2 regions of the Rhodoferax potami genome follow, and region 1 is predicted to be linked to the other one. Evidence: predicted binding sites of a transcription regulator. Region 1 holds the regulator's gene; the other holds the start of a gene.
The links. The regulator sigma-54, encoded in region 1, starts transcription at its own class of promoters, with help from an activator protein. The targets are predictions, from matches to a motif close to TGGCANGNAANCTGCTTT.
Positions count from the first base shown of each region.

Region 2: a site for sigma-54 is predicted at 1,958-1,975, ahead of RAE19_RS02555 (DUF2126 domain-containing protein). Genes of this name have one in related genera too.

Region 1 is NZ_JAVBIK010000001.1:1,544,966-1,549,849, forward strand. It holds gene RAE19_RS07335 (THUMP domain-containing class I SAM-dependent RNA methyltransferase) at 1-946, opposite strand, end outside; gene rpoN (RNA polymerase factor sigma-54) at 943-2,544, opposite strand; gene lptB (LPS export ABC transporter ATP-binding protein) at 2,545-3,321, opposite strand; gene lptA (lipopolysaccharide transport periplasmic protein LptA) at 3,318-3,926, opposite strand; gene RAE19_RS07355 (exopolyphosphatase) at 4,001-4,884, opposite strand, start outside.
Region 2 is NZ_JAVBIK010000001.1:531,119-536,002, forward strand. It holds gene RAE19_RS02550 (DNA internalization-related competence protein ComEC/Rec2) at 1-1,904, opposite strand, end outside; gene RAE19_RS02555 (DUF2126 domain-containing protein) at 2,063-4,884, shown strand, end outside.

The DNA.
Region 1 (4,884 bases):
CGCCACCCCCGGTGTCGCTCACATTAATAGGAGGCATGCGCTGCAAAGCATCGCCGCCGCGGAACTCGATCACATCAGCCACACCCGCGCGCTGCGCATTGCGCTCGGCAAAGTCAACCATCCGGAAGGACACATCGCTGCCGTAGATCAAGGCTTTTTGGCCTGGCTCCGGCTTCACGACGGCGTCAGCAGCTTCTTTTTTCATAGCAGCCCACTCTTCCGAGCGGAAGGGCTTGAACTTCTCAAACGCGAAGCGGCGCAGCGAGCCTGCTGCGATATTGCAGGCAATTTGGGCCGCTTCAATGACCACCGTGCCGCTGCCGCAGCAGGGGTCATAGAGGGGCAGCAAATCGGCGTCGCCCGAGGCCCAGCCGCTAGCGGCGATCATGGCGGCGGCGAGGGTTTCTTTGAGCGGCGCATCGCCCTTGTCTTCGCGCCAGCCGCGCTTGAATAGGGGCTCACCCGAGGTGTCGATATAGAGCGAACAGCTGTCGGTGGTCAGGTGGGCGAAGATGCGTACATCTGGCCACTGGGTGTTCACATCCGGGCGCACGCCGCCCGCCACTTCGCGGAAGCGGTCGCAGACTGCGTCTTTCACCTTCAGCGCGGCAAAGTTCAACGAGGTCAAGGGGCTGTGCTGCGCCGTGACCTCGACCTTGATGCTTTCGCGCGGCGTGAACCAGCGCTCCCAGGCCACTTGCATGGCGGCACGGTACAAGTCCTGCTCGCTGCGGTACTCGGTGTACGACACCAAGACCAGCACCCGTTGGGCCAGGCGGCTGTAGAGGTTGAGCAGCATCGCATGCTCAAACCCGGTGCGCACGGCTACGCCGCCGCGTTGCTTGGTGATACAGCCAGGGGGCAGACCGGTGATCTGCAAAATTTCGGGGGCAAGAAAGTCCTCCACGCCAGCAGCGCAGGGGAGAAAAAGAGTCAATTGGTTCATAGCGCTTTGCGGAGTGAGGCGGGGGCAATCTTCAGCCCCTCGCGGTATTTGGCCACGGTGCGCCGGGCGCATTCAATGCCCTGCTCTTTGAGCATGTCGGAAATCTGGTTATCGCTCAAGGGCTTTTTAGGGCTCTCGGAGGCAATAAATTGCTTGATCAGCGCCCGCACCGCGGTGCTGGACGCATTGCCACCGCTCTCGGTGCCCAGGCCGGAGCCGAAAAAGTATTTCAGCTCAAAGGTGCCGAACGGCGTGGCCATGTACTTGGCGGTCGTGACGCGGCTGATGGTGGACTCGTGCAGGCCCAGCTCGTCAGCAATTTCACGGAGCACCAGAGGGCGCATGGCCAGCTCACCGTGGGTGAAGAAATTCTTTTGTCGCTCGACGATGGCGGTGCTGACCCGCAAAATCGTGTCGAAGCGCTGCTGGATGTTTTTGATGAACCAGCGTGCTTCCTGCAATCGCTGCTGCAGCCCGGCATGGCTGGAGCTGGCTTTGTGGTTGCGCAGCACATTGGCATAGATGTCGTGGACTTTGAGCCGCGGCATCACATCGGGGTTGAGCTGCACCCGAAACTTGGCGGCGCCACCCACTCTGCCGATCGGCACGACCAGCACATCGGGCACCACGATGTTGCGCTCGACATCCACAAAACGGCGGCCGGGCTTGGGCTCCAGGCGGGCAATCAGGGCAATGGCTTCACGCACCAGCGCGTCGCTCCCGACGCCGGCTTGCACCAGACGCTTGATGTCCCGGCGGGCCAACAACTCCATGGGCTGTTGGCAAATCGCCAACGCAACCTGCAACACCTCGATACGGGCCCATTCGCCATCGTCATCCGCGGTTTGCAACAGGGCCTGGATCTGCAGGCGCAAGCACTCGCCCAAGTCACGCGCGCCTACCCCCACCGGCTCCAGGCTGTGCAACAAGCCCCGTGCGACGGTGAAGTGGTGCACCAGTTCGTGGAGCTGCTCTTCGTCACCGGGGTGCAGGCTTTGGGCCAATTCCGCCAGCGGCTCTTCAAGGTAACCGTCGTCGTTCAGGGACTCGATCAAGAACCGCAGGGCCGCTGCATCCTCAGGGCTCAGGCGCAGGCCCGCCGCCTGGCGGTGCAAAAAAATCTGCAATGACTCGCCCGAGCGCGCCAGTTCGGTGGCGTCTTTCTGCTCGTCGTCGTCGAGGTTGTTGGCTTTGGCCTTCGCGTCAACGCCCCATTCGCCATCGTCCGGGGTCATTTCGGTCGTTCCGTCGCCCTCCCAGCTGGGTTCGTCGCTACTAGACAAGGGGGAGGATTCTTCCTCATTGGAGCCGCTAGCGCTGGTACTACTTGCGTATTCAGCTACAGAATTGATAGCAAAATCAGGCTCTTGCTCGCTCAATCGATCGCCCTCGCTCACTGTGGCATCGACCGTATCGAGCCCGAAGTCCTCGCGCTCGGCACGCTCTTCGGTCAACTCCAGAAACGGGTTTTCATCCAGCATTTGCTCCACTTCCTGGCTGAGCTCCAGGGTGGAGAGCTGCAACAGGCGAATGGATTGTTGCAGCTGGGGCGTGAGTGCCAGGTGCTGCGAAACTCGGAGCGAGAGACCTTGTTTCATCTACATCTTGAAATGTTCACCGAGGTACACCCGGCGCACATCGGCGTTATTCACGATCTCTGAGGGCGTACCCTCTGCCAGCACATGCCCGTCACTGATGATGTACGCGTGGTCGCAAATGCCCAATGTCTCACGCACGTTGTGGTCGGTGATCAGCACGCCGATACCGCGGGCCTTCAGGAAGTTGATGATGCGTTGGATCTCAATCACCGCGATCGGGTCGATACCCGCAAAAGGCTCATCCAGCAAGATAAAGCGGGGCCGGGTCGCCAATGCCCGGGCGATTTCCACACGGCGCCGCTCCCCTCCGGACAAGGCAAGCGAGGGCGATTCCCGCAAATGCTCCACCCGGAGTTCTTGCAGCAAATCGGTCAGCCGGCGTTCGATTTCATCGGACTTCAAAGGCGCTCCGGCATCGTCGCGCTGCAGCTCCAGCACGGCGCGCACGTTGTCTTCCACATTGAGCTTGCGGAAGATGGAGGCTTCTTGCGGCAAGTAGCCCAAGCCGAGACGGGCACGGCGGTGAATCGGCATGTGCTCGATGCTTTGGCCGTCGATGGTGATGTCGCCCGCACTGGCTCGCAGCAAACCCACGATCATGTAAAACGAGGTGGTTTTACCCGCGCCATTGGGGCCCAGCAAACCTACTACCTCACCGGTGCGAACCGCCAGCGACACATCTTTCACGACCTGGCGCTTGCCATAGTACTTTTGCAGATGGCGGGCTTCGAGCCGCCCGGCACTGCTGTCCGGGGTGTCTTTGACGAGGTCGTTCACTGGCCGACCTTCTCGATTTGGGGCGTAACTTTGAGTTCAGCACCACTGGCCGCCGACGCCGCAGTGCCCCGCTCGGGCTTGGGTGTCAACATGGCACGCACCCGCCCTGCAGGGGCTGCGGCTGTCTTGGGCGCACCATCGACTGTGAAACGGTCGGTCAGGTTCTCATAGAGGATGACCGCACCGGTTACCTCGTCCGCCAGCGTTGCGCCGCGCAAACGGCGCATCTGGGCTTTTTTGATGAAGCGCACGGTGTCGGCTTTGCCGTCGTATTCGATCGTATCGCCTTCGCCCTCGATGTATTCATCGATGCCGTCGCGCTTCTGGCGAAAAAAGGCCTGCTTGTCCGGTGAGCCGGTCACCAAGCCGAATTGGTAGCCCTCGGGGTCCTGGCGAACCTCGATCTGGCTCCCGCGGATCAGGATGCTCCCCTTGGTGAGGATGACATTGCCCGTGAAGATGCTGACTTGTTTGAGGTCGTCGTAACGCAAAGCATCGGACTCCACATTCATGGGCTTATTGCGGTCCGCTTTTTCGGCGCGAACGCTGCCCACAAGGCCCGACAAGACCAGCAGAACCGACAGGGACAACACAATTTTTTTCATAGGGGCACGAAACTTGCTCGAAGAGCGCTCGGCTCATTGTACCGAGCACTTCACGGCTCCTGCCCCCGCCGTACTCAGCCGTCTGCGTTAATTTTGTGGATCAGTGCTTGCAGCACTTCGGCAGCTTGGGCGTTATCCACTTGGCAGGTGCCGGCATTGGCATGACCGCCGCCGCCGTAGCTCAGCATCAATTCGCCAACATGGGTTTTGGAGCTGCGGTTGGTGATCGATTTACCGGTCGCAAACACGGTGTTTTGTTTTTGCAGACCCCACAACACGTGGATGGAAATATTGGTGTCCGGGAACAAGGCGTACACCATGAACCGGTTGACTGCGTAAATGATGTCCTCATTGCGCAAGTCCAGCACCAGCAGATTGCCGTGCACGGTAGAGCAGCGCAAGAGCTGCTCCTTGGCTTTGGCCGCATGCTCAAAATAGAGCTCGACCCGCTCGACCACGTCCGGCAGCTGCAGGATCTGCTCGATACCGTGGTGACGGCAGTACTGGATCAAGTCCATCATCAGCTGGTAATTGCTGACCCGGAACTCGCGGAATCGGCCGAGGCCGGTGCGCGAATCCATCAGGTAATTCAGCAGCACCCAGCCTGTGGGATTCATGATTTCATCGTGGCTGAAGCGGGCAGAGTCGCCTTTGTCCACCGCCTCCATCATGTCGTAGAAGCGTGCCGGAAAGCGGCTGGCGCCACCGTAGTGGTCATAGACCACGCGGGCCGCCGAATCGGCATGCGGGAGGATGATGTGATTGGGCCGCTCGCCGGTGTTGCGCAGCGTCTCAGACTCGTGGTGATCAAACGCCAAGTGAACGCCCGGCACATAGGGCAGATTGGTCGTGATATCGCGGTCAGAGACCTCGATCTTGCCGTCCTGCATGTCCTTGGGGTGGACGAACTTGATGTCGTCAATCAAGTCCAACTCGTTGAGGAGAACGGCGCACACCA
Region 2 (4,884 bases), 1.0 Mb from region 1:
TCACGGTGGCTTAGTACCACCGTGTCGAGCTGCACATCGAGCGCTTTTAGCAGGGGCAGTAAGACGCGGTTGCCCGCGTCACTCTCGAGGCTGTAGCGTGGGCCCGCATCAAACAGCAGGGCGTGTCGCGCAGTCTGCACCAGCACCGCGTTGCCCTGCCCCACATCGGCGGCGAGCAAAGAAAACTCACCCGGCTCCGGCACGGGCGGGCGCCACAGGAGCAGCGCCAACACCGGCACCAAGCCCATCATCCGCAAGGCACGGGGCAAGGGCATCAACAAAAGCGCAGCGCCCAAAGCCGCCAGAACGCCCGGCAGCAGCGGCGGCAAGGGCAAGCTCAACGCGGCGTAGGGCACAGCAGCAAGCGCATCCATAGCCGCGTAAAGCAGTACGACCGCACCGGTAGCTGCGGTCCAGAGCGCGGGCCAAACCAGCCCCAACAAACCCAGCGGGGTCACCACCAGCGTGACCCACGGAATCGCCACCACGTTAGCCAGCAACCCGACCAGCGACACTTGCCCGAACCACAACAACACGAGCGGCGCCAAAGCCAAGGTGATCAGCCACTGCTCCCGCCACATCGCCACCGCGCCTGCGCGGAGCCGGGCCCAGCCGCGCTCCAATTTGGAGCCATTTAGCCCTCTAGCCCCTGCACGACCTGCACCACCAGCTCCTGAATTGGTAGCATCTCCAGCGGCAAACAGCAGCATGACGGCCACAAAGCTGAGCCAGAACCCCGGCTGCAACATGGCCCAAGGGTCCCACAGCAGCACGCCTACTGCAGCCCACAGTGCCACCCAGGGCCAAGGCCATCTGGCGCCCTGCAATCGCAAGAGCACCACCATCGCCAGCATCAGGCAGGTGCGCTGTGCCGGCACGCCCCAGCCGGAAAACACCGCATACGCCGTGGCCAACAACAGGCCCATTCCCCACGCCGCGTGGGACGCGGGCACCCATTGGCACAAACGCGCTGATGTGCGCCAGCCCCGCCGGACCAGCCAGGTGGCCGCCCAGGCAAACATCGTGATATGCAGACCCGAAATGCTCACGAGGTGACTGATCCCTGTGGCGCGGAACACATCCCAGTCCGAACGCTCAATAGCCCGTTGATCACCCACCACCAGCGCGGTGAGCAAGCCGGCCGAGCGAGGGTCGGTGACCCGGGTCTGTATCCGGTCACGGACCCATTGGCGCAGCTGTGCCACAGGCGCGGCCGTGGTCTGCTCCATCAGCTGTGGCTCCGGGCTGCTCACCGTGGCACGGACATAGCCGGTGGCCTGCACGCCCTGGGTCCACAGGTACAGCTCGTAGTCAAAACCATGGGGATTGATGCTGCCGTGCGGCGCCTTCAGCCGCAATGGCAACTGCCAGCGCTGGCCGGCTCTCAAAGCAGGCGGTGTGCGCTGCAGCTCAGGGGTTTGGGTCTGGAGGTTGAAGCCGGTGGTGTACCACCCCACGTCGAGCAAAGCCGGCACAGTCACCGGTGTGCCATCCAAGAGCGCAGCACCCGTCCCGCTCTCGCCTGCGTCCACCCGTAGCCGGAAACGGAGCCCCGATTCGGTAGCTTGGGGCATATCTGCAACGACGCCGGTCACCAGAACATCGCGCCCCTCCAGCGCAGGGGCTAGCGCTTGACTCATGAACAGCACGGCACGCAAGCCAGTCATCCCCCAAGCCAGCGCCAATGCACAGAGGCCCGCCACACCATGACGCCACAGTCCCACTATCTTTTTGCTAGCAACCCACGCATAACCCACAAGGGCCAGAAGCACAAACGCCACATAAACCGCGGGCGCTGACAACGTGGCTTGCTGCAACTGCAACGCCATCCCCGCCAGCAGCCCCAACCCGACAGCACCGCCAGTGCGGGGCCAGACGGCAAGGCGGAGTGCGGTGGCGTACATGCAACCATGCTAACCGCGCGCAAGGGGCGACAAACCCTCCGCTATGGAGGCACTGGCGCGGACCTTGCTTTAAAAGCCTGTCAAACCCGATTGTTAGTATGGGGCCCGTGCGGTAACCGCTGCACGGCGTCCCCTGTGAGATCTACCGAGACCGGCCCATGTCCATTCACGCAGCGCTGAACCACGTTACCCACTACTCGTACGACCGTCTGGTCAACCTCGGTCCCCAAGTCATCCGCCTGCGCCCGGCGCCACACTGCCGCAGCAAAATCATCTCTTACTCGCTCAAGGTCGAGCCGAGCACCCACTTCGTCAACTGGCAGCAAGACCCGTTTGCCAATTACCAGGCCCGCCTGGTGTTCCCCGAAAAAACCAAGGAATTCAAAGTCACAGTCGACCTGGTGGTCGAAATGGCGGTGTACAACCCCTTTGACTTCTTCCTCGAACCCACGGCCGAAAACTTCCCGTTCAAGTACGACAAGCTGCTGGGCCAAGAGCTAGCCCCCTACCTGGCTGCGGAGCCGCTGACCCCGGAATTCAAAAAGTTCTTAGGAGCCATTGACCTCAAGGAGCGCCGCACCATCGACTTTCTGGTCTACATCAACCAGCTGGTGCACAACGCCGTCAGCTACACCATCCGCATGGAGCCCGGTGTGCAAACGCCGGAAGAAACCCTGACGCTGGCCAGCGGGTCGTGTCGCGACTCCGGGTGGCTGCTGGTTCAACTGCTGCGCCATTGCGGGCTGGCAGCACGCTTTGTATCGGGCTACCTGATTCAGCTGGCACCGGACGTCAAATCCCTGGACGGCCCCAGCGGCACCGAAGTCGACTTCACCGATCTGCACGCCTGGTGCGAGGTCTATTTGCCCGGCGCAGGCTGGATCGGGCTGGACGCGACCAGCGGCCTGCTGGCAGGAGAGGGCCACATCCCGCTGGCCTGCACCCCGCAGCCCAGCGGCGCAGCCCCGATCGAAGGCGGCGTGGACAAGTGCGAGGTGGAGTTTGCCCACCACATGCAAGTCACCCGCATGTACGAGTCCCCCCGCGTCACCAAGCCTTACACGCCCGAACAGTGGGCCGAAGTCATGACTCTGGGCGACGCGGTAGACGCCGAACTCGTGGCCGGCGATGTGCGCCTGACCATGGGTGGCGAGCCCACCTTTGTGGCGGTGAACGACCGCGACGCGCCCGAATGGAACACCGACGCCCTGGGCCCCACCAAGCGCGGCTTCGCCACCGAGCTGGTGCACAAACTGCGCGACGAATACGGCCAGGGCGGCTTTCTGCACTTCGGCCAAGGCAAGTGGTATCCCGGCGAGCAACTACCGCGCTGGGCGCTCAATGTTTACTGGCGTGCCGACAAGCAGAAGGTGTGGAACAACCCCGCCCTGTTCACCGACGAGCGCAAGCCCACCCACTACACCGCCGAAGACGCGGGCTACTTCATCCGCACCCTGGCCGGCAAGCTGGGCCTGACCGACAAGTACGTGCAGGCCGGCTATGAAGACACCTGGTACTACCTGTGGCGCGAGCGCCGCCTGCCGGTGAATGTGGACCCCTTCAACAGCAAGCTCGACGACGAGATGGAGCGTGCCCGCCTGCGCCGCGTCTTCGAGCAAAAGCTCGACTCGGTGGTGGGCTATGTGCTGCCGCTCAAAGTGGGCGATGGCCCGCGCCTGACAGGCAAGGGCAGCAACCCCAGCCTTTCCGGCCCGTGGTGGACTACCGGTCCCTGGTTCTTCCGCGACGAGCGCATGTACCTGATGCCCGGCGATTCGCCCATGGGCCTGCGCCTGCCGCTGGATTCCCTGCCCTGGGTCAGCGAAGGTGACTACCCCTATCTGGTGGAGCGCGACCCGACCGTGGACCGCGGCGCGTTGCCAGCGCACGCGGCCTTTGCACAGCGCTATGCACCCAACGCCACGACCGCAACGACCGCCGGTCATGCAGGCGCCCCTGCGGCCACCGGTACCAGTGCAGGCTCTTTAGATGCCAACGGAGTGCCTTACCTGGCCGGCAACCTGGCCGTACCCGAAGCCGGTCGCAAGATGCAAACCGCCAAGGGCACGGGGGACGCCAGCATTGCGGCCAACGCCCAAAGCGCCACGCAGCCAGAGCCCGCAATGTACGCACAAGCGCCCAAGCGCTTTGAGTCCGCCCACTGGATCACCCGCACCGCCCTGTGCGTAGAGGTGCGCGACCCGCGCCGCGCCAGCGGCCCCAAAGCCGAAGCCGTGGGCTCCAAATCCGGCGTGCTGTACATCTTCATGCCGCCACTGGAGCGGCTGGAAGACTACCTGGACCTGCTCGCTGCCATCGAGGCCACCGCTGCCGAGCTGAAGATGCAGATCGTGCTGGAAGGCTACCCGCCTCCCCGCGATCCACGCCTCAAGCTCCTGCAAGTCACGCCCGACCCCGGCGTGATCGAGGTCAACGTGCACCCCGTCACCAACTGGAAAGAACTGGTCTACAACACCGAGTTTTTGTACAACGCAGCGTTCGAGTCGCGCCTGAGTGCTGAGAAGTTCATGACCGACGGCCGCCACACCGGCACCGGCGGTGGCAACCACTTCGTGATGGGCGGCGCCACACCCGCAGACAGCCCTTTCCTGCGCAAACCCGAGCTGCTGGCCAGCCTGCTGCTGTACTGGCACAACCACCCTTCCTTGAGCTACCTGTTCAGCGGCATGTTTGTGGGCCCAACCAGCCAGGCCCCGCGTGTGGACGAAGCCCGCAACGACCAGCTGTATGAGCTGGAAATAGCCATCGAGCAAATCTACAAAAACCGCGAGCTGTATGGCCAGAGCATGCCGCCCTGGTTGGTGGACCGCACGCTGCGCAACATCCTGATTGACGTGACAGGCAACACCCACCGCAGCGAATTCTCCATCGACAAGATGTACTCGCCGGACTCGTCCACGGGTCGTTTGGGCCTGCTGGAATTGCGCGCCTTCGAGATGCCGCCCCACCCGCACATGAG